4 regions of the Bradyrhizobium sp. SZCCHNRI20481 genome follow, and region 3 is predicted to be linked to each of the others. Evidence: predicted binding sites of a transcription regulator. Region 3 holds the regulator's gene; each other region holds the start of a gene.

Region 1 (4,819 bases), on a different contig from region 3:
CAGACGGTGGTCATCTCTTTCCAGGCTGCGTTGCGGTCGGCGCACTCGGTCCCATACTCGGACGCGCCTGAGAAGTGGCCGTTACGGATACGAAAGAAATAGAGCGGCATTGCCAAAACCGGTGAGCCCTGACCGCCCCAGGCCGCTGGGTTTGATGTACGCATCGCAAATGGAAGCGCAAAACCCCCTCGGATCAATTCCGGTAAAATACGGTCGGTCGCGCTGTCCGCTCGGTTGAGCTGATTGCCGTTGGGGATGTGCGGCGCAATCGGACGGATTGCGGGCCAACGAATGAGCCTCGGAGAATGAGCCTCGGACCGCCGCGGTCCGAGGCTCGGCGTCAACGTCGTAGCTTCCCAGCGAGGGCAGTTCGGCAATGACGTAGTTAGATTAGTGCGAAACTTGTAGGCGTGCCTTGCGTCAGATCAAGGTTGCCATCTCGATCAATCGCCGTGGGACGCGCGCCTAGCTGTGATCGAAGATCCGTTCCGGCACGGCTGTCAGTCGGTAGGCGATCTGCGTCGCGCCGTCGACCATTTCCAAGAGTTCATCGCAAGCCGGACAACGCCTCTCTCCCGCGGCGCCTTGCTGCGAGTGAAGCTCGATCCTTTGAAGGCCGGCCCTGCAGGACGGGCACGTCACGTCATCTCTTGTCATCGCCAATATGAAGCGCAACGCAAGCGATCCGTTCCTCGACATCACGACAATGACGGGGGGATGCATCCCGAGCGGAGCTATCAACGTCGAAAGCCCCGGACGTCGTCCGGGGCTTTCTTTCGGCGCGGATGGTTTCAGGGCCGGGCGCCTACGGGTGACGGAGCCTGCAAATGTTGTAGCTGGCAGGCTGCAAGGGATCGGTCGACGGCACACCACGGGCGATACACCAAAGGCGATACACCACTGACAATGTGCGGCCACATCATCGCAACGAACAAACAAATCCGGGGCTGATCAAAAATTTGCTCAGACGTACGACAACCACGATTCTATAACGCAACCCAAAGTTTATGACAATGGTTTGTGGCTTGAAGATGTCGTGAGCGCCGCGTGCTGCGTGATGCGGATCACGCCGGCTTCCATTCGGCCCACTCATTCGCCCGGTCATAGGGGGCTGCGCGAACGGCCCTCGTGGCTCCCTCTGGCATGGCACGAGACAGCGTCCTGGCGGGCGCCATTTCATCTGTCGCTCGTCATATGGCGACCGTCGAGCTGCTCGCGCGCCGGCCATTGCTCCGGTTGGAACGCAGGGTGCCATTCCGCCTCAGAAAGCCGCGGCAGATCCGCGGACGCTTCTGTTGCGGAACTTCTGGCCGGACACAGCTTGCGCGCGGCCGAGCATTGCATGCGCATCTGCATCGAAACGGTGCGCCTGCACGCACGATGAGCCGAACAAAAGCAGAAGAGGCGAGGGAACTTCGTTCCTGTCAGGAGAACCCCGGAATGTGCGATCTACGCACGCGTGTAGGAGTTTGGTAGTTTCAAGGGAAAGACCTGACGAGCACGATCGGTCCGACGATCGCGGCGTTGAAGTCGGCCAGGTCTTCGCTGGGAATCCAGTACTCGAGATGCTCGCGGCCGCCGGCCTCGCGCACCTCGTAGTTGTCGATGAAGCCTCGCAGGATCGCGAAGCGTAGCACATGGCCGCGGCCGCTCGCCGGCACGTTCCAGTCCCGTGCGATCTTCACGGCATAGTCCTCGGTCAGCACCGGGTAGAAGATCGGCTGCTCAGGAAGGCGCGGCGGAAACGCACGCATGCCCGACGCCTCGATCAAGGCAAGCTCCTTTGGGCCGACGGGGCGCCACAACGTGAGGGTCTGTTCGTTGTTGGATCCGGTCATGCTGGTCCCGAAAATTGGAAGCGGTGTGCGAGGCTCATAGAGAAGGACCAGCAGAATGATAAGGGCAAAGCCGAGACGATAATAACAACTTATAATTGAGTCGACGTCTGCCGCAGGCGTGGGAAGCGAGGTTGGAGCGCTCGGACAGGCTGGTCATCATCCGCGCGATCGCCGGTCGGCGGCTGCGCCGCTCGCGCACATGGCTTCCGCCTCCAGCCGGATCAGGATCCTTTCGCGGTCGCCGTCATCCTGCACCCCGTACTTCGCTTCTGGGCGCGCTGATCGGGCAGCGCTCCCTCGCTGCTGCTCGGTGGACTGCGCGCCGGCCCTCGAGTGGCAGGCGTGTCCCCGCGGTTGTCAGGGGGGCTGAGAGCGATGATTGTTGAGAAGAACATATTGCGAACAAAGAACGGATGGAGTACATTCACCTCAAGATTGCTGGCCGACCTCGTTAACCGTTTGTCCATCTCGCGAATCCCCGCCATAAGGAGCGCCAATGTCCGCCACCGCCCTGCGTATCGTCGAAGGTTCCTCAATGGATAAGAGTAAGGCGCTCTCTGCTGCGCTGTCCCAGATCGAACGTCAGTTCGGCAAGGGTTCGGTGATGAAGCTGGGCAAGAACGACCGCTCGATGGATGTCGAGACGGTGTCGACCGGCTCGCTCGGGCTCGACATCGCGTTGGGGATCGGCGGGCTGCCAAAAGGGCGGGTGGTCGAGATCTACGGGCCGGAATCATCGGGCAAGACCACCTTGGCGTTGCACACGGTGGCCGAGGCGCAGAAGAAGGGCGGCATCTGCGCCTTCATCGATGCCGAGCACGCGCTCGATCCGGTCTATGCGCGCAAGCTGGGCGTCAACATCGACGAGCTGCTGATCTCGCAGCCGGATACAGGTGAGCAGGCGCTGGAAATCTGCGACACGCTGGTGCGTTCGGGGGCGGTCGACGTGCTGGTCGTCGATTCCGTCGCGGCGCTGGTGCCCAAGGCCGAGCTCGAGGGTGAGATGGGCGAGTCGCTGCCCGGCCTGCAGGCCCGCCTGATGAGCCAGGCGCTGCGCAAGCTGACCGCTTCCATCAACAAATCCCACACCATGGTGATCTTCATCAACCAGATCCGCATGAAGATCGGTGTGATGTATGGCTCGCCGGAAACCACCACGGGCGGCAACGCGCTGAAGTTCTATGCCTCGGTGCGCCTCGACATCCGTCGCATCGGCGCGATCAAGGAGCGCGATGAGGTGATCGGCAACACCACCCGCGTCAAGGTGGTGAAGAATAAGCTGGCGCCGCCGTTCAAGCAGGTCGAGTTCGACATCATGTATGGCGAGGGCGTGTCCAAGATGGGCGAGATCCTCGATCTCGGCGTCAAGGCCGGCATCGTCGAGAAGTCCGGCGCCTGGTTCTCCTACGATAGCCAGCGTCTCGGGCAGGGACGCGAGAATTCGAAATCGTTCCTCAAGGCCAATCCGGACATGACTGCCAAGATCGAAGCCGCGATCCGCCAGAACTCCGGCCTGATCGCCGAGCAGATCCTGGCCGGCAATGCCGAGCGCGACGCCGACGGTGAGGAGCCGGCGGAAGAGTAGGGGCACGGCGGCGGCGGGGCGCCGTGGACGTTGAGTTGCCGACGTTCCAGCGCCCGTTTGCAGATGTGTGGTGCTCTGCCGAAATCTGCGGCTGCATTCCCGAATGCAGCGAGAATGCGTCTCTGAGCGCCGGATACGATCTCCAACGCGAATAGCTGAAGGCGTGCACGCGGACGAGCGGACCGGATCCGCGCGGCGGCACCGGGGTTTCCGACGCCGATCCTGGGCGCCGGGAGCCGATCGCGAATATGTTGATAGCGCCTTGAGCCAATCGGGCCGTGCCGGAGCCGACAGCATGACGCGTTTGATTCTAGCGGCCGATGATCCGAGTGCCGGAGCGCTTCGGAGGGGCGGCTTTGCCGACCTGGTGGTGCCAATTCTCCATCGTTTCGTGTGGGGACCGCTGCCATCCGATGCCGAATTATCGGCGTATCTCGTCCAGCGCACCACGCGACGGAAGAGGGGGCATTGGTTGGATTTCGCCTCGCGTAGCGACGTCATGGCGGCCGGCGGGCGGAGTCACAGTTTTCTCGAACTTGTCGACCGCTGCGATAGCGTCGAGCTGTGGATGGGGACCCGTCCGAACGACCAGTTGGTGCTGATCTGGCTCTTGGATTATCTGCGCCATCACGCGGAGATCGCGACGAAGATCGTATTGCGGCATGTCGATGTACCGCTATTCGATGCCCCGGCCGGGCGACTCGCCGGTCGGACCATTGCCGGCGTCGAGCTCGCACGTGAGCATCTCGACCTGGGTCATCTGGCATGGCGGGCGTTTCGGGCGCCGACGCCGCAAGCCTGGTTCGATCTGTTGAAGCAGGATCTCAGTGCACTGCCGCAGCTTCGCCGCTGCGTGCAGGAGATGCTCGATGAGCTTCCCGGTGTTGCGACGGGCCTCGGAGCATCGGAGCTAAGAATCCTCGAATTGCTGTCAGCCGGCTATCGGCACCCATTCGACCTGTTGCCGCATCATCAGGATCGCTTTCAACGGCGCGTCTATGACTATTGGGAAGGAGGCACGTTGCTCGACGGTCTGGCGCTCGCGCCGGTGCCTGCAATTTCGGGCCTCGCCGAATCGCCATTCTCGGTCGAGACGCACGACAGCCGTGAACGCCTCGAGCGCTACAGGGCCAGCACGCTGTCGTTGACACCGCTCGGCAAGGCAATCCTCGCCGGCGAGGAGGATTTCAGCAGCCAAAATCCGATCCGGCGCTGGTGGGGTGGCACCGAATTGATCAACGCCAATCTCTGGCGTTGGCATGCGGTGCTCATCGCTCCGGACCCTGCCACGCCTCACGTCATTGATTGTCGCGAGCCGTGGCGCCCGATCCCTTGGAGCATGCGTGAGGAGGCTTACTCCGCCGCCTGGGCGTAGTCCGCCACCGGCGGGCATGAG
Region 2 (4,819 bases), on a different contig from region 3:
AGCCGGCGGCGGTCGTCGCCACGATAGAGCAGGCTGCCGGCGAGCCACACGCCTTCGGCGCGGCTGTCCTTCAGCCGCGTCAGGACTTCGCTGATGACAGCCTCGTCGAAGCGATGCGGCGGCATCAGCACCAGGAGCTGCCCCTCGATGAAATCAAACAGATCCTCGAAGGTCAGGCGGCAGTCGCCCTTGGCGACCTTGTCGAGATCGCTGCCGCGCTTGCCGCGGGTGAGCAGCTGGCACAGCCGGCCGTAAGCCGCACGGTCGCGCGGATAGACGAGGATATCCGGCGTGCCGCAGGTGAAGACGAGACGTGCACCGTATAATAATTTAGGCTTGTAGCTCAGTCTGTCATTGTTCAGCTCGCTATAGGCGCGCACGATGCCGGCCAGCGTGTTGTGGTCGGCGATGCCGATGGCGGTGAGACCATATTCGGCGGCCTGGTGCACATAGTCCTGCGGATGCGAGCCGCCTTGCAGGAAGGAGAAATTGGTGGTGACGCCGATCTCGGCATAGGGGATGGGAGTCATGGCGCGGCTGCGGAGGCTGCGTTGACGATGCTGCGTTGCCCGCTCCCTGCAGATGATGAGCTCCAACAAGTCGCCTTGCACAAGTGCCCACCCTCCCCTGGAGGGGGAGGGTCGACGCGCGCACAGCGCGCGGCGGGGTGGGGTGAGCCCAACAATCGGTCGTCCTGACGTCGACACGTCAGGGATGTGGGCGTCTCGACTCCGGCGAAAATCGGCACCGTGCACGCTGATGGTCTGTCACCCCACCCCGGCTCGCATGCGCGCATGCGAGCCGACCCTCCCCCTCCAGGGGAGGGTGAGCAGCGAGATCGCCGCGAGAGATGTGCGATCCCGGCCCTCATGCGAACAGGCCGTGCATGTACCAGGCGGGCTGTACGGGCAGGCCCTCCTGCTGATCGAGCTCGCGGTCATACAACCCGTCGCGGTAGAGCCAGAAGCGCAGGCCGTGCTCGTCCTCGACGCGGAAATAGTCGCGCGTCAGCCCCTGCCCGCCCGGCCGCCACCATTCCATGGCGATGCGCTCCGGGCCTTCGGCGCGCACCACCGCATGCGTGGCACGGCGCCAGACGAAGCGCGCGGGCGGGCCGTCCGGCACCCCGGCGATCACTTGGATCGCCTCCGGCTGCGCGAACAGCCGCAACGGGCGCAGCGGCGGCTCGCCTTCGCTGCGCTCCGGCCAATCGGCCACCGTGGCGACGGCGAGATGCTGCTGCGCCTGTAACGGCAGCTCCGCCCGCTCCGGGATGTGGGTGTCGACCGGCAGATGCACGACCACACGCTTGCCGCCGATGCGCGCGGCGATGCGGTCGATCAGCGCCGACAGCTCGTCATTGTCGTGGACATGGGCGTCGAGATCGCGCTGCTGCTGCACCACGATCTCGCTGCGGCTCGCCGACAGCCGGATCATGTCGAAGCCGAAGCCGGGATCGAGCGGATCATTCAAGGCGTCGAGCCGCTCGCGGAACAGACGGTCGATGATTGCGGCCTCGGTGACCGGCTGGCCGGTGTCGACCGCGATGACGCGCACTAGGCCGTCGGTGCGGAAGAAGCAGGCCTCGAGCCGCCGCGCGCCCTTGCCCTGCTGCACCATCGCCCTCACCAGCATCGCGGCGAGGCTGGAGAGGCTGGCCGCGATCACGGTGTCGGTCGCGACCGGCTCGGCAAAACGCTTGTCGACGATGTAGTCCGGCGGGACTTTGCGCGGGCTGATCGGCGCATCGGCCTCGCCCAGCGCCTGGGCCAGCACGCGGGTGAAGGCGACACCGAACCGCGCCGTGATCTCGTTGCGGCCGCGCGACGCGACGTCGCCGATCATCTTCAAGCCGGCGCGGCGCAGGCCGAGCGTGATCGCTTCGCTGCCGCCAAGGGCTGCCACCGGCAGCGGCGCCACCGCGGCCGCCTCCTCGCCGTCAGGCACGATGCGGCCATGCACCTGCCGGTTCAGCGTGCGCGCACACACGGCGTTGGAGGCGATCGCTGCCGACACGGTGAGACCGTGCGCGGTCAGCGCATCGCAGAGCGACCGCATCAGTTTGGCTTCGCCGCCGAAGAGATGCACGCAGCCGGTGATGTCGAGCGAAAGCCCATGCGGCGGATCCAGCGCGACCAGCGGCGTGAAGCGGTCGCACCAGTCGGCGATGCCTTCGAGCATCTTGGCGTCAGCCGCGAGGTCGGCCTCGTGGACGACGAGGTCGGGACAGACCGCGCGGGCGTTCGCCAGCGGCTGGCCGAGGCTGACGCCATGGCACGCCGCCGCCTCGTCCAGCGCATGGATCAAGAGCGCATTGGCGTCCTTGATGACGACGACCTGCGGCAGGTCGTCACGCCGATCGGCGGAGCAGTTTCGCTTGATCCGATCGATGGGCAGGCGCGGCAGCCACAGGCTGAGGATCCGCCGCCGGTTCGCTGAAACGGCACGCATCGGGGGTCCACTCCATGATCCATCGTCCGGTCTGGCCGTGACGATTGCGAATGAGCTCGGCGTCGAGACGCGGCGCGCCCCAGGCCATCCAGGGCGCCGAGGGCAGCGACGGCGCGGTGCGGACGATCCAGCGCGTCTCGGCGGTCGAAGGTTCGGGTGTGGCTGCAATGCGCAACACGAGCGCGGTCACGCCGGACTCCTGCGCGGCCAGGGTCAGCTTGCGGCTGGCGACGAGATCGAGCTTTTGCGTCTCGCCCCACACCTCCAGCATCACCCCGCCCAGCGCATCGCAGGCGAGCGCATCGGCCGCGGTGCGCAAGCCGTGATCGAGATCGGGCGCCCGCACGATCACGATGCGGCGCGGGTCGAGGCCAAGCTCGGCGAGCCCGCTCATCGACAGCGCGCCCATCTCGCGCTCGGCGAAATCCTGCCGGATCCAGATCAGCGGCCGGCGCGCCGCGACGCGCGCCGCGAGCCCGCACAGGAAGCCGGTCGCGGCCGTCGCCTGACGGCCGGTCTCGGCGAACACCTCATGCAGCGCGCCAGTGGCCAGGCCGCCCTGCAGCACGGCGTCGGCCTCGTCATGGCCGAGCGCGACCCGGCGCAGGTCATGTGCGCCATCTCCCGCCTCGAGACGGGCAATGCGGCCGCGCAGACGCGCGAGCGTATCCATGCGTGCGCCGGTCATCCGTCGCCGCTCCTCTTCCATCCATCGTGCGGGCGCTGCCGTTGTTGCAGTTGAACCCACGACGGCCCTCTTTGTTCATGATACGTTCTAATATAAAGCTAACGCCTTCGAGAGAGTCAATCGGGATTGCCCCGGATGTGATTCAGCGAATGGAATCAAAGGGATTCAAAGGTATGGAGCTGCTCCGCAAGCTGGAGATCCTGGCCGATGCCGCCAAGTACGACGCCTCCTGCGCCTCCAGCGGTACCGAGATGCGGGATTCCCGCGACGGCAAGGGTCTCGGCTCGACCGCGCCCGGCATGGGCATCTGCCACTCCTATGCGCCGGACGGCCGCTGCATCTCGCTGCTCAAGGTTCTACTGACCAATGCCTGCAACTACGACTGCCTGTATTGCGTCAACCGCGCCTCCTCCAACGTGCCGCGCGCGCGCTTCACGGTCGACGAGGTGGTGAAGCTCACCATCGATTTCTACCGCCGCAACTACATCGAGGGTCTGTTCCTGTCGTCCGGCATCATCCGCAGCCCGGACTACACCATGGAGCAGGTCGTGAGCGTCGCGCGCAAATTGCGCGAGGAGCATTGCTTCCGCGGCTACATTCATCTGAAGACGATTCCGGAGGCTGACGAGGCGCTGATCGCCGAGGCCGGCCGCTATGCCGACCGGCTCAGCATCAACATCGAGACGCCGCTGGAGACGAGCCTGACGCAGCTCGCGCCGGAGAAGGACCAGCGCGCGATCCGCCGCACCATGGGCCGGCTCCGGCTCAAGCTCGACGAGACCGCGGAAGCCAAGAAGACGGTGCGCCGGGCGAAGCCGCCGCGCTTCGCGCCGGCCGGCCAGAGCACGCAGATGATCGTCGGCGCCGACGAGGCCAACGACCGCGTCATCCTGTCGACCTCGGCCAATCTCTACGGCGCCTACAAGCTCAAGCGCGTCTATTACTCCGCCTTCAGCCCGATCCCCGATGCCAGCCGCGCGCTGCCGCTGCAGGCGCCGCCCTTGGTGCGCGAGCACCGGCTGTACCAGGCCGACTGGCTGATGCGCTTCTACGGCTTCGACGCCGATGAAATCGTCGAGGAGAGCGAGGGCATGCTGCCGCTCGACATCGACCCCAAGCTCGCCTGGGCGCTGCGCCACCGCGACCGCTTTCCGCTCGACATCAACACAGCAAGCCGCGAGGAGCTGTTGCGCGTGCCCGGCTTCGGCACCCGCACGGTGGAGCGCATCCTCGCGACCCGCCGCACCACCACGATCCGCTTTGCGGATCTGGCCCAGCTCAACGTCATCAGGAACAAGGCGCTGCCGTTCATCGTTCTCTCCGACCACCGGCCACAGCCGTCCCTGCTCGACGGCGCCGCGCTGGCGGCCCGGCTGCGGCCCAAACCGCAGCAGCTGGGATTTGGATTCTAACGGAAGCCGTCATCGCGAGCGCAGCGAAGCGATCCAGGGCCGCACGAGAAGTCTGGATTGCGTCGCTGCGCTCGCAATGACGTGAGGAGAGAAATGCACGTCGTAACCCTCGACAGCGACACCGATTTCGATGGCTGGCGCAAGGCGGCGCGGGCGCTGGCGATGAACGACGTCAAGCCGGCCGAGGTGAGCTGGCGCGTCAAGGGCGCGGCGGCCGATCTGTTCGACGATGAAGCCGAGACGACGCTGCCGGAGGTGCCGGAGGGCG
Region 3 (4,819 bases):
GTGTTCGCCACCAAGGAGTGGCTCGCGGCCGACGCCGATGCCCGGCTGCCGGCGGATTCATCGCTCGCCGATGGCGTCTCCTGCGACGAGGCGGGCTGCGTGGTCGCGATGGCCGACGGCCGATTCGCCGCCTTGACCCTGCGCGCCGAGGCGCTCGACGATGATTGCGCCCGTGCCGCGCTGATCGTCACCGCGCGCGCCGTGCCGTCATCCTGCGCGGCGGCCGTCATCGATCGCCAGCGCCTGCAGCAGCAGGGCGCCTTGATGCTGGTGCAGCGGGGCACCGGCTTCTCCGTCACGCCGGTGCGCGCTGGCGGCACCGATCGCCCGTGGTGGCCGGCGCCCGCCGAGGCCGGCGAGTTCGACACGACGCTGACGCCGCGTGCGCCGGTGTCGCGGCTTCAGGACGCGACGCCGCCGGAGACGGAGCAGGGCGAACAGGATTGAGCGCCGGACAGCTCGAACGTGCTGAGATGATACAACGTGCCGAGATGATACTCGGTGTCGTCGGGTCCATCGAACAGCGAGGGACCTTCGACCAGCGTGAACGCAGCGCCCGGATATCGTTGCCAGATGGCGATGTCATCAGCCGTGACCGTCAGCCATCCGAACGCAAGCATGTAGCGGTCGGGCTCGGTGATCCGGTCAGCCTTGTTCCAATCGATCTTGTTGACCGCGGCGGCAAGCTCCCCCGGCACACAATGCTGGCCGAGGGATGTCGTTCCTATTCGATGCGATGCCGGAGCGTGAGGGTCGCCCGAAAGGACCTTGCGCTTGCAGAAACCAAATCTCCCCCGGCCGAAAGCTCGCTCATGACCGAGAGAAATGCGGACGCGCAGGCGCTCAGGTGATGCTGATGCGGCGAATCGGTGTGGCCTGCGAAGCCGGAACGTCCTCCGCCACGCCCGGGCGGCGCTCGGCCGGCTGCTTGCTGACCGGCAATTGTAGCACGGTGACGCGCTGGCCCTCGCAGAGCTGGGTCACCAGCACGTGGCGGCCGTCGGCGAATTCGATCGCGTCGTGATGGCGATCGGGGATGTGCGTCTCGATGCTGTTGAACTTCGCGACGCGCTCGCGGATCGTCCGGGTCCAGAGCCAGCGGCTGTCGTAGCGGACGTCCTCGACAAATGCCAACTCGGTGCCGGGCAGCATGCAGACGGCGACGGTCGGCTCGCTCTCGAGGGCGAAGCCGCGGGTGGCGGTGCCGCGAAACGTCGTCGAGATCAACGTCTCGCCGACCTTGGCGGGACGGGACGCAACCGCATGGAGGCTGTAGTCACACATCGGATCGCTCCTCGTTGAGAGATAGCCGACCCACGCTCCCCCCGGACAGGCGCAGGCCTCTATCAGAGTGGACATCGATGGTGATGTTAGCGCGCGCTTCACGGCAATTCTGCGCTGATCTGCACCGCGTGCGCCCGCGGGCGATCACAAGCGTTTGAGCATGCCGCGCTGCACATCCTGAGGTGCATTCGCGTGTGACCAATTTCGATCGGCGGCGAAGCGCGTGCGCCCGTCGCCGATCGACCGATCGCGTCCGCGATCAGTACTTGCGATACAGCCCGACCAGCTTGCCTTGGATCTTCACCCGGTTCGGCGGCAGGATGCGGACCTCGTAGGCGGTGTTGGCCGGCTCCAGCGCGATCGATGCGCCGCGGCGGCGGAAGCGCTTCAACGTCGCTTCCTCGTCGTCGATGAGCGCTACCACGATGTCGCCGGTGTCGGCGGTCTCGTTGCGCTGGATCAGCGCCATGTCGCCGTCGAGGATGCCGGCATCGACCATGGAGTCGCCGCGCACCTCGAGCGCATAGTGATCGCCGTTGCCGAGCATGTCGGCAGGCACGCTGATGGTGTGGCTGCGCGTCTGTAGCGCCTCGATCGGGGTACCGGCGGCGATGCGGCCCATCACCGGCACCGCGACGGGGCGCTCGCCATCGTCCAGCGCGGGACTGCTGGTGCGCACCTTGCCGAGATTGCCCTCGATCACCGATGGGGTGAAGCCGCGGCGGTTGTTGGCGGCCTGTGACAGCTCGGGCAGCTTGATCACCTCGATCGCGCGGGCGCGGTTGGGCAGCCGGCGGATGAAGCCGCGCTCCTCGAGCGCCGTGATCAGGCGATGAATGCCGGACTTCGAGCGCAGATCGAGCGCATCCTTCATCTCGTCGAAGGACGGCGGCACGCCGGCTTCCTTGAGCCGCTCGTTGATGAACCGCAGAAGTTCGTACTGTTTGCGCGTCAGCATCTCGACCTGGTCCCCAGTTTGTTGTCGTCCGAGTCCAGGAGCTGCGCCTTGAGCACAAACCGGCTGAGAGCGCCTTGGAGTCGGACCATCATCGCGTCGCCCGCAACATACTAAAAACAAATCATGAACGGACACTATATGTTCGATGTGTGTTCCGCAATCCTTAAATTGTAGTGAACGGACCGGGCTTTGCCGGGGGGAAACGGCCTAGCTCGGCAGGCGCAGGATCTCGCACGGGCTGCCGGCGGCGGCCTTCGGCGCAAACGCCCGCCGGATCACCAGCGCCTGCGAGAGCGCGAGATTGCCGAGCAGCGACGAATCCTGCTGGGTCACCGGCGTTGCGATCAGGGTGCCGTCGGCGCGCTCCTCGAGCTGCGCCCGCAGATAGTCCTCGCGCGAATCGTTGGCCCCGAGTTCGCGGCCGAGCAGGGCGGTCTCGCGTGGCATGCGAGCTTCGTCGCGGCCGAGCAGCCGCCGAATCAGCGGCACCAGGAACAGGATGGCGCAGACATAGGACGACACCGGATTGCCGGGCAGTCCGATCACCCTCATGTCGCCGAGCCGTCCGTGCATCATCGGCTTGCCCGGCCGCATCGCGATCTTCCAGAACGCCATCTCGACGCCCTCGGCTTCGAGCGCCTGCTTGACGAGGTCGTGATCGCCGACCGAGGCGCCGCCGGTCGTGATCAGGATGTCGGCCTTGGCCTCGCGCGCCCGCCGGATCCCGGCGATCGTGGCCTCCATCGTATCCGCGGCGATGCCGAGATCGATCGGTGTCGCGCCCTCGCTGCGCACCAGCGCCCGCAGGGCGTAGCCGTTGGAATAGACGATCTGGCCCGGGCCGGGCGTCGAGCCAGGCATCACGAGCTCGTCGCCGGTGGCGAGCAGCGCCACCTTCGGCCGGCGCCGCACCGGCAGTGCCGGATGATTCATGCTGGCCGCCAGCGACAGGTCGCGGTCGCTGAGCCGGCGGCCCGCCTTCAGCAGCACCATGCCCTCATGAAAGTCGACGCCGGCGGGCCGGATGTGCCGGCCCTTGATCGCGGCCTCGGTGATCACGACGTGGCCATCTTCGGCGATCGTGTCCTCCTGGATCACCACCGCGTCGGCGCCCTCAGGGACAACGCCACCAGTGAAGATGCGCGCCGCCTCGCCGGGTCCGACCACGCGATCGAACGGCCGCCCCGCCGCGACCTCGCCGATCACCCTCAGCCGCACCTTGGCCTGGGCTGCGTCCGCCGCGCGCACGGCGTAGCCGTCCATCGCCGACATCGCCTCGGGCGGCTGCGTCCGCAGCGCCGCGAGGTCGCGGGCCAGGATGCGGTGATGGGCCTCGTCCAGCGTCACCAGCTCCTCGGCCAGCGGCTCGGCGCCGGCGAGCACGGCGGACAACGCATCAGACACCGGCATCAGGGCCATGAGAGTTCCTTCGGACGGAGACGGCAGATCGAATGAGTCGCCTTCTAACCGAACGCGCACGGCCCGGCCAAGGGCTCAGGCCGCTTCCTGCCTTCTGATCGTCTGATGTTGGCCGCGTCCGGGCCGCTGCCTCACGACCGCGCGAGAAACCCTGCAATCAGTGCGCAGAAGGTCGACCGCAGTGCCAAGGCGTTGGCCGATGCGCCGTTCCGATTAGCTCCCGCCCCGCGTTCTATCCAGCAGCCGCGCGACAGGCGGCGCGCTCGGTCGTGTGCAGGATGTCCGCCACCATGTTCCGCAGCCAGACCGATGCTGCATCACGATCGAGCTGCAGCGGCCAGACCATCGAGACGGCCGGCAGCCGCAGCTTCAACGGCGCGGGACAGAGCGTCAGCCCAAATCGCGGCCCGTAGAGCTTTGCCATCCTGGTCGGTATCGTCGTGATCACCGGTGATGCGGCGACCGTCGCCAGCACGCTGAGGAATTCCGAGGAGGCCGAGACCACGTTGAGCTCGGTCCCGATCTCATCCAGCGCCGCCTCCAGACAGCCCTGCAGGCTGTTGGTCAGCGTCACCAGCGCGTGCGGAAGCGACAGATAGTCGGCGAGGCTGATCGGCGTTTTCATCGCGATGCGCTTTGGATTGTAGACGCAGCTCAGCGCCTGCTCGAACAGGAGCTGGGATCTGTGCCGCTGTGCGACGGCGTCGAAGCAGCCGACCGCGACATCCAAGGCTCCGTCGTCGAGCAGGCGATGCACCTCGTTACGTTCGGTCGGCCGGCTGAGAAGCCGCACGCCGGGCGCCGTTCGACGGAGCACCGCGGTGAGCTCGGGGATCAGCAGCAGCTCGACCTCACTTGAAAATCCCAGGCGGATGGTGCGCTGCTCGGTCGCCGGGTCGAACTCCGGTGCGGCATGCAGCGCTGCCTGCATCTGCCCCAGCGCCGCCCGAACCGGCCCGGCGAGCACCGCAGCCTTTGGCGTCGGCTGCATGACGGCGCCGACGCGGACGAACAGCTCGTCCTGCAGCAGCACGCGAAGCGTCGACAGCGTATGGCTCATCGCAGGCTGACCCACCTTGAGGCGTGCGGCCGCGCGCGTCACGCTGCGCTCCTGCATGAGCGCGTCGAACGCGACCAGCAGATTGAGGTCGAAGGAGC
Region 4 (4,819 bases), on a different contig from region 3:
GGAATATCTCGAGGCGGTCACCGCCGAGGAGCCGAGCGAGGAGGATGGCGCCGTGTTCGATGCCACCGGCATGGGCGGCGGCGGTGGCGACGACCTGTTCTCCCAGGCGGTCGCCGTGGTCAAGCGCGACCGCAAGGCCTCCACCAGCTACATTCAACGCCGGCTGCAGATCGGCTATAACAAGGCCGCTTCGCTGATGGAGCGGATGGAACAGGAAGGCATCGTCGGCCAGGCCAACCACGCCGGCAAGCGCGAGATCCTGGTGCCCGAGGAGGAAGGCGGATTCTGACGGCCCCGATGGCCGCAGAAACGCCGCTTCGGTGCCCGATCTTCACGCGATTACGATCACGCTGCCCGCCCGATCCGGGATAGAACGCGTAAAACTCAGGACGTCGTTTTGAAAAGCTCCTTGTTGAACAGCACGTTTTCGTATCACGCAGCTTCGCGCGGGCGCCGGATCGGCGCCTGGCTGGTCGCCTGCGCCGTGGCGACATGCTCTGTCGCCGGTGCGTCCGGTCACGCCGCCGCGCAGGGCACGCCGGCTCCGAAATCAGGCCCGAAGAGCGGCTCCCAGCTCAGCGCCTCCGACCAGCAGCGGGCCGGCCAGAGCCCCTCGACCACCCAGACGGCCCCGCCCAATCCGGTCATTCCCGATCCCCGGCGCAATGTGCCGGCCAGCATCTTCACCTCGTTCGACGCCAACCAGAAGGCGCAGGCGGCCAAGGTCAGCGCCTATCTGTCGTCGCTGCAGACCCTGGTCGGGAACTTCGTCCAGGTCGGCCCGGACGGCAGCAAGACCAAGGGCGATTTCTACATCCAGAAGCCGGGCAAGGTCCGCTTCGAATACGAGCCGCCGACGCCGATCGACATCATCGCCGACGGCTCCTCGCTGGTCGTGCGCGACCGCAAGCTCGCGACCCAGGACGTCTATCCGCTGTCGCAGACGCCGCTGCGCTATCTGCTGTCGGACCGCATCGACCTGCTCAAGGACACCAACGTGATCGCGGTCGCGGCCGACGACCTCTACGTCACGATCACGATCGAGGAGAAGCAGGCGCTGATCGGCACCAGCCGGCTGATGCTGATGCTCGGCGTCAAGGACGGCCAGCTCAAGCAGTGGACCGTGACCGATCCGCAGGGCTACGACACCACCATCGCCGTCTACAATCTCGATACGACCAAGAAGCTCGATCCGGCGATGTTCAAGATCGACTTCACGGCCTATCCGAGCACGCCGCCGGGCTGACGCCGCCTCTCGCGCTCGCTCAGCGCGATTCGAGCCCGCGCACCTTCCATTGCGCTTCGGACAGTGCAAGCTTCTCGAAGCGCTTGCGCGCCTCCTCGAGGTCATCGGCCGGAAGCGCGTCGCAGCCGGGCCGGCCGCGCAGGATCATCGACGTCGTCGCCCAGCTCAGCCGCGCCGCCTTGCAGGCCAGCAGCAGATCCGTGAGACGGTCCTCCTCCAGCAGCGCTTCGATCGTCTCGATGGTGACGACGCAGAGCAGCGCCAGCGCTGCGATCACGGCAGGGAAATCGCCGGTGGCGCAGAAGCGGTTGACGGCGGAGTCGCCGAGCTTGCCGGTGCGGCTGAGGGCGGCAACCTCGGCCTTGACCTGCTGATAATCCCAGATCGCGCGCATTGCCGCGCCGGGCGAGCGGGTCGGCGTCGCCTGCAGGGTGGCGCGGGTCGCCGGCGGTGCGGCCTTGATGAAGCGGGCGCGGGCGCCCTCGCTCGCCGCGGCGACGAAGGCCCGCGACAGCTTGGCCGGCAGATCTGTGCGCAGCGCGAGCTTTTCGGCGAGATCCTCGTCGCGCTCGGCGATCTTGAACAGGCTGCGATAGCCATCCTCGGACAGCCGGGCGGAGAGGTTCTGTGCCAGCGCCATGCGCACCGCCGGAAAGCCGCGTGCAATCAGCTGCGTCGTGAGGCTGTCGCCAATGCCCCTGCGGCTGGCGAGCGCGACGAGATGCGCCGGGCTGCCGGTGCGGATGAACTCGGCGAGGTCGCGCTCGGTCAGCACCGCCGCCTTGGCCAGCATCGGCCCGGCGACGCGCAATTCGGGGTGAACGGCGAGCAGCCGCGCCGTGGCGTAAGGCGCGCGCTCGACGCCGGCGAGCGCCATGCTCAGCTCGGCCAGCAGCTCGGTCGCGACCTGCGGCATCAGCCGAGCGAACATCTGATCGTAGAGATCGAGCTGCTCGTCCGATGCGGGCCGCGGACCGGCCAGGAACAGGCTGGTCGTCCGGCGCAGCAAGTCGGTGGCGAGCTCGGACACCGTCCGCGCATCACCGGCGGGCGTCTTGGCGGTCGGAGCTGCCGCAGGCGCTGGAGGCATCGCACGTCCCTCGTTGGGCGCCTCTTGGCTATGACAGAGGCGCGGGTCGATCATCAATTGAGGAAGAATGCGAAGGCCGGACTAAAGGGGCGTTAAGCCCGGCGGACGGAGCTGCAACCCGCGCGGCTGTCGTTAATGGATTGCAACAGAGCGTGGCAACGACCGTGTTCCTGTATTGTTCTTGCGAACAATCCCTGCTTCCGCTAGCTTGGTCGCTGGGAGGGGCATCATGGTCCAGCGCGTTTCCACCGTCGCCTTCGAGGGGATCGAGGCCCGCGCGGTCGACGTGCAGGTCCAGGTCGCACCCGGCCTGCCGGCGTTTGCGATCGTCGGCCTGCCGGACAAGGCGGTGTCGGAAGCGCGCGAGCGGGTGCGCTCGGCGCTGATCGCCTCGGGCCTGGCGCTGCCGGCGCGGCGCATCACCGTGAACCTCGCGCCGGCCGACGTGCCCAAGGAAGGCAGCCATTACGACCTGCCGATCGCGCTGGGGCTGATGGCCGCGATCGGCGCCATTCCGCCGGATGCCCTCGGCGGCTTCACCGTGCTGGGCGAGCTCGGCCTCGACGGCTCGATCGCGCCAGTCGCCGGCGTGCTGCCCGCGGCCATCGGCGCCAATGCGCGCGAGGAAGGATTGATCTGCCCGGCCGCCTGCGGCGCCGAGGCGGCGTGGGCGAGCCCGGACCTGCAGATCATCGCGGCGAGCTCGCTGATCCAGATCGCCAACCATTTCAAGGGCACGCAGGTGCTGTCGCGGCCGCAGCCGAAGATCCAGGAGGCACCCGCAAGCCTGCTCGACCTGCGCGACATCAAGGGCCAGGAGAGCGGCAAGCGCGCGCTCGAGATCGCGGCCGCCGGCGGGCATCATCTGCTGATGATCGGCTCGCCCGGTGCCGGCAAGTCGATGCTGGCGGCGCGACTGCCGTCGATCCTGCCGCCGCTGTCGCCGGCAGAACTCTTGGAAGTTTCGATGATCGCCTCGGTCGCCGGCGAGATCGAGGGCGGCGCGCTGACGTCGCGGCGGCCGTTCCGCAGCCCGCATCATTCCGCCAGCATGGCGGCGCTGACCGGCGGCGGCCTGCGCGCCCGCCCCGGCGAGATCTCGCTGGCGCATCAGGGCGTGCTGTTCCTCGACGAGCTGCCGGAGTTCGATCCGCGCGTGCTCGATTCGCTGCGCCAGCCGCTGGAGAATGGCGAGGTCTCGATCTCGCGCGCCAATCACCGGGTCACCTACCCTGCCCGCTTCATGCTGGTCGCCGCGATGAATCCGTGCCGTTGCGGCAACGCCTTCGAGCCCGGCTATGCCTGCAAGCGCGGCCGCATCGACCGCTGCACCGCCGACTACCAGATGCGCATCTCCGGCCCGTTGATGGACCGCATCGACCTGCGCATCGAGGTGCCCGCGGTCACCGCCGCCGACCTGATCCTGCCGCCGTCCAAGGAAGGCTCGACCGAGGTCGCGGCCCGCGTCGCGGCCGCGCGCGACCTGCAGCGCGCCCGCTATGCCAAAGCCGGCCTGCCGCACATCCGGACCAACGCCGAGGCGCCGGCCGCCGTGCTCGACGAGATCGCCAGGCTCGATGCGCCCAGCCAGAAGCTGCTGCGCGAGGCCGCCGAGACGATGCGGCTGTCCGCCCGCGGCTATCACCGCGTGCTGCGCGTGGCGCGGACGCTCGCCGATCTCGATCATGCCGAGACCATCGGCCGGCTGCATCTGGCCGAGGCGCTGTCGTATCGCGCGCTGGCCGAGGACAGTCGCCATGCGGCCGCGTAGATTTACCGCTGAGCTCAAGACGCGATCAAGCTTACCCTGTCGCATCGATAGTCAGAGGAAACTCAATGGCAACCGAAGCGCCACTACAGGATATCCCGAATTGTGAGCGATTGTGCCGGAGTCAACAACCAGCGTAGTTTTTGACCTTTCGTGGCGTCTGGAGGGAAGCGCAGATTCCTTCTAGAATCTTTGCGACCAAAGCTTCCGAGGCTGGGTCACGTGGTACGAACAGGCCAGCAGCCACCCCGGCGGCAAGTGCCGCTCCACTCTCGATTCGAGCCTTTCGATAGAAAATGTAAGAATCCTTTGTGATGAACGGATGGTCCCCAACTCCAAGCCGTGTAGTTCCGTCGCACAGATGATTCTGCCATTCAGTTACGGAGACAATAATGTGATTACCAGCCTCGCACGCGTCCGTGCAGACTATGAAAAGGTGCTTTCGGTTGGGATCGTTGTAAGTGCCGGATGGTAACAGTAACGTCTGGCACCTGCAGGCAACGTACGTCGCCATGGCTCATCCACGAAGTGACTGAAAAACCTTGTCCAGATATCTGTTTTCCTCAATCAGTGAGGCTTGTACGTCCGCGTCCTTGAATCCAAGAGCAGTTAGTATGCGCTCTACCGGAATCGGCTTCGAACTCCCGTTAGGGTCCTCCCATTCGGGAATGTTGTTACGGTCATGGGTATAGTTGACCAGCTGCCATTTACCCAT

Evidence for each region. The regulator LexA, encoded in region 3, represses DNA repair genes until DNA is damaged. The targets are predictions, from matches to a motif close to TGTTCNNNNTGTGTTCNG.
Region 1: recA (recombinase RecA) is a predicted target of LexA. The motif match lies at 2,226-2,243, and genes of this name have one in related genera.
Region 2: QX132_RS18185 (putative DNA modification/repair radical SAM protein) is a predicted target of LexA. The motif match lies at 3,212-3,229, and genes of this name have one in related genera.
Region 4: QX132_RS31565 (YifB family Mg chelatase-like AAA ATPase) is a predicted target of LexA. The motif match lies at 2,502-2,519, and genes of this name have one in related genera.

The regions. Positions count from the first base shown of each region.
Region 1 is NZ_JAUEUE010000012.1:211,257-216,075, reverse strand. Features, by position in the region: gene QX132_RS20945 (DUF6894 family protein) at 1-110, opposite strand, end outside; gene QX132_RS20940 (hypothetical protein) at 1,479-1,772, opposite strand; gene recA (recombinase RecA) at 2,335-3,423, shown strand; gene QX132_RS20930 (DUF1835 domain-containing protein) at 3,719-4,798, shown strand; gene gcvP (aminomethyl-transferring glycine dehydrogenase) at 4,777-4,819, opposite strand, start outside.
Region 2 is NZ_JAUEUE010000010.1:215,670-220,488, reverse strand. Features, by position in the region: gene QX132_RS18200 (error-prone DNA polymerase) at 1-530, opposite strand, end outside; gene QX132_RS18195 (DNA polymerase Y family protein) at 868-2,451, opposite strand; gene QX132_RS18190 (DNA repair protein) at 2,351-3,139, opposite strand; gene QX132_RS18185 (putative DNA modification/repair radical SAM protein) at 3,313-4,551, shown strand; gene QX132_RS18180 (UdgX family uracil-DNA binding protein) at 4,645-4,819, shown strand, end outside.
Region 3 is NZ_JAUEUE010000002.1:134,580-139,398, forward strand. Features, by position in the region: gene QX132_RS03120 (ComEC/Rec2 family competence protein) at 1-447, shown strand, start outside; gene QX132_RS03125 (hypothetical protein) at 402-698, opposite strand; gene QX132_RS03130 (hypothetical protein) at 844-1,284, opposite strand; gene lexA (transcriptional repressor LexA) at 1,544-2,242, opposite strand; gene glp (gephyrin-like molybdotransferase Glp) at 2,450-3,661, opposite strand; gene QX132_RS03145 (LysR family transcriptional regulator) at 3,894-4,819, opposite strand, start outside.
Region 4 is NZ_JAUEUE010000025.1:87,010-91,828, reverse strand. Features, by position in the region: gene QX132_RS31580 (DNA translocase FtsK) at 1-289, shown strand, start outside; gene QX132_RS31575 (outer membrane lipoprotein carrier protein LolA) at 413-1,246, shown strand; gene QX132_RS31570 (DUF2336 domain-containing protein) at 1,266-2,336, opposite strand; gene QX132_RS31565 (YifB family Mg chelatase-like AAA ATPase) at 2,566-4,107, shown strand; gene QX132_RS31560 (Panacea domain-containing protein) at 4,622-4,819, opposite strand, start outside.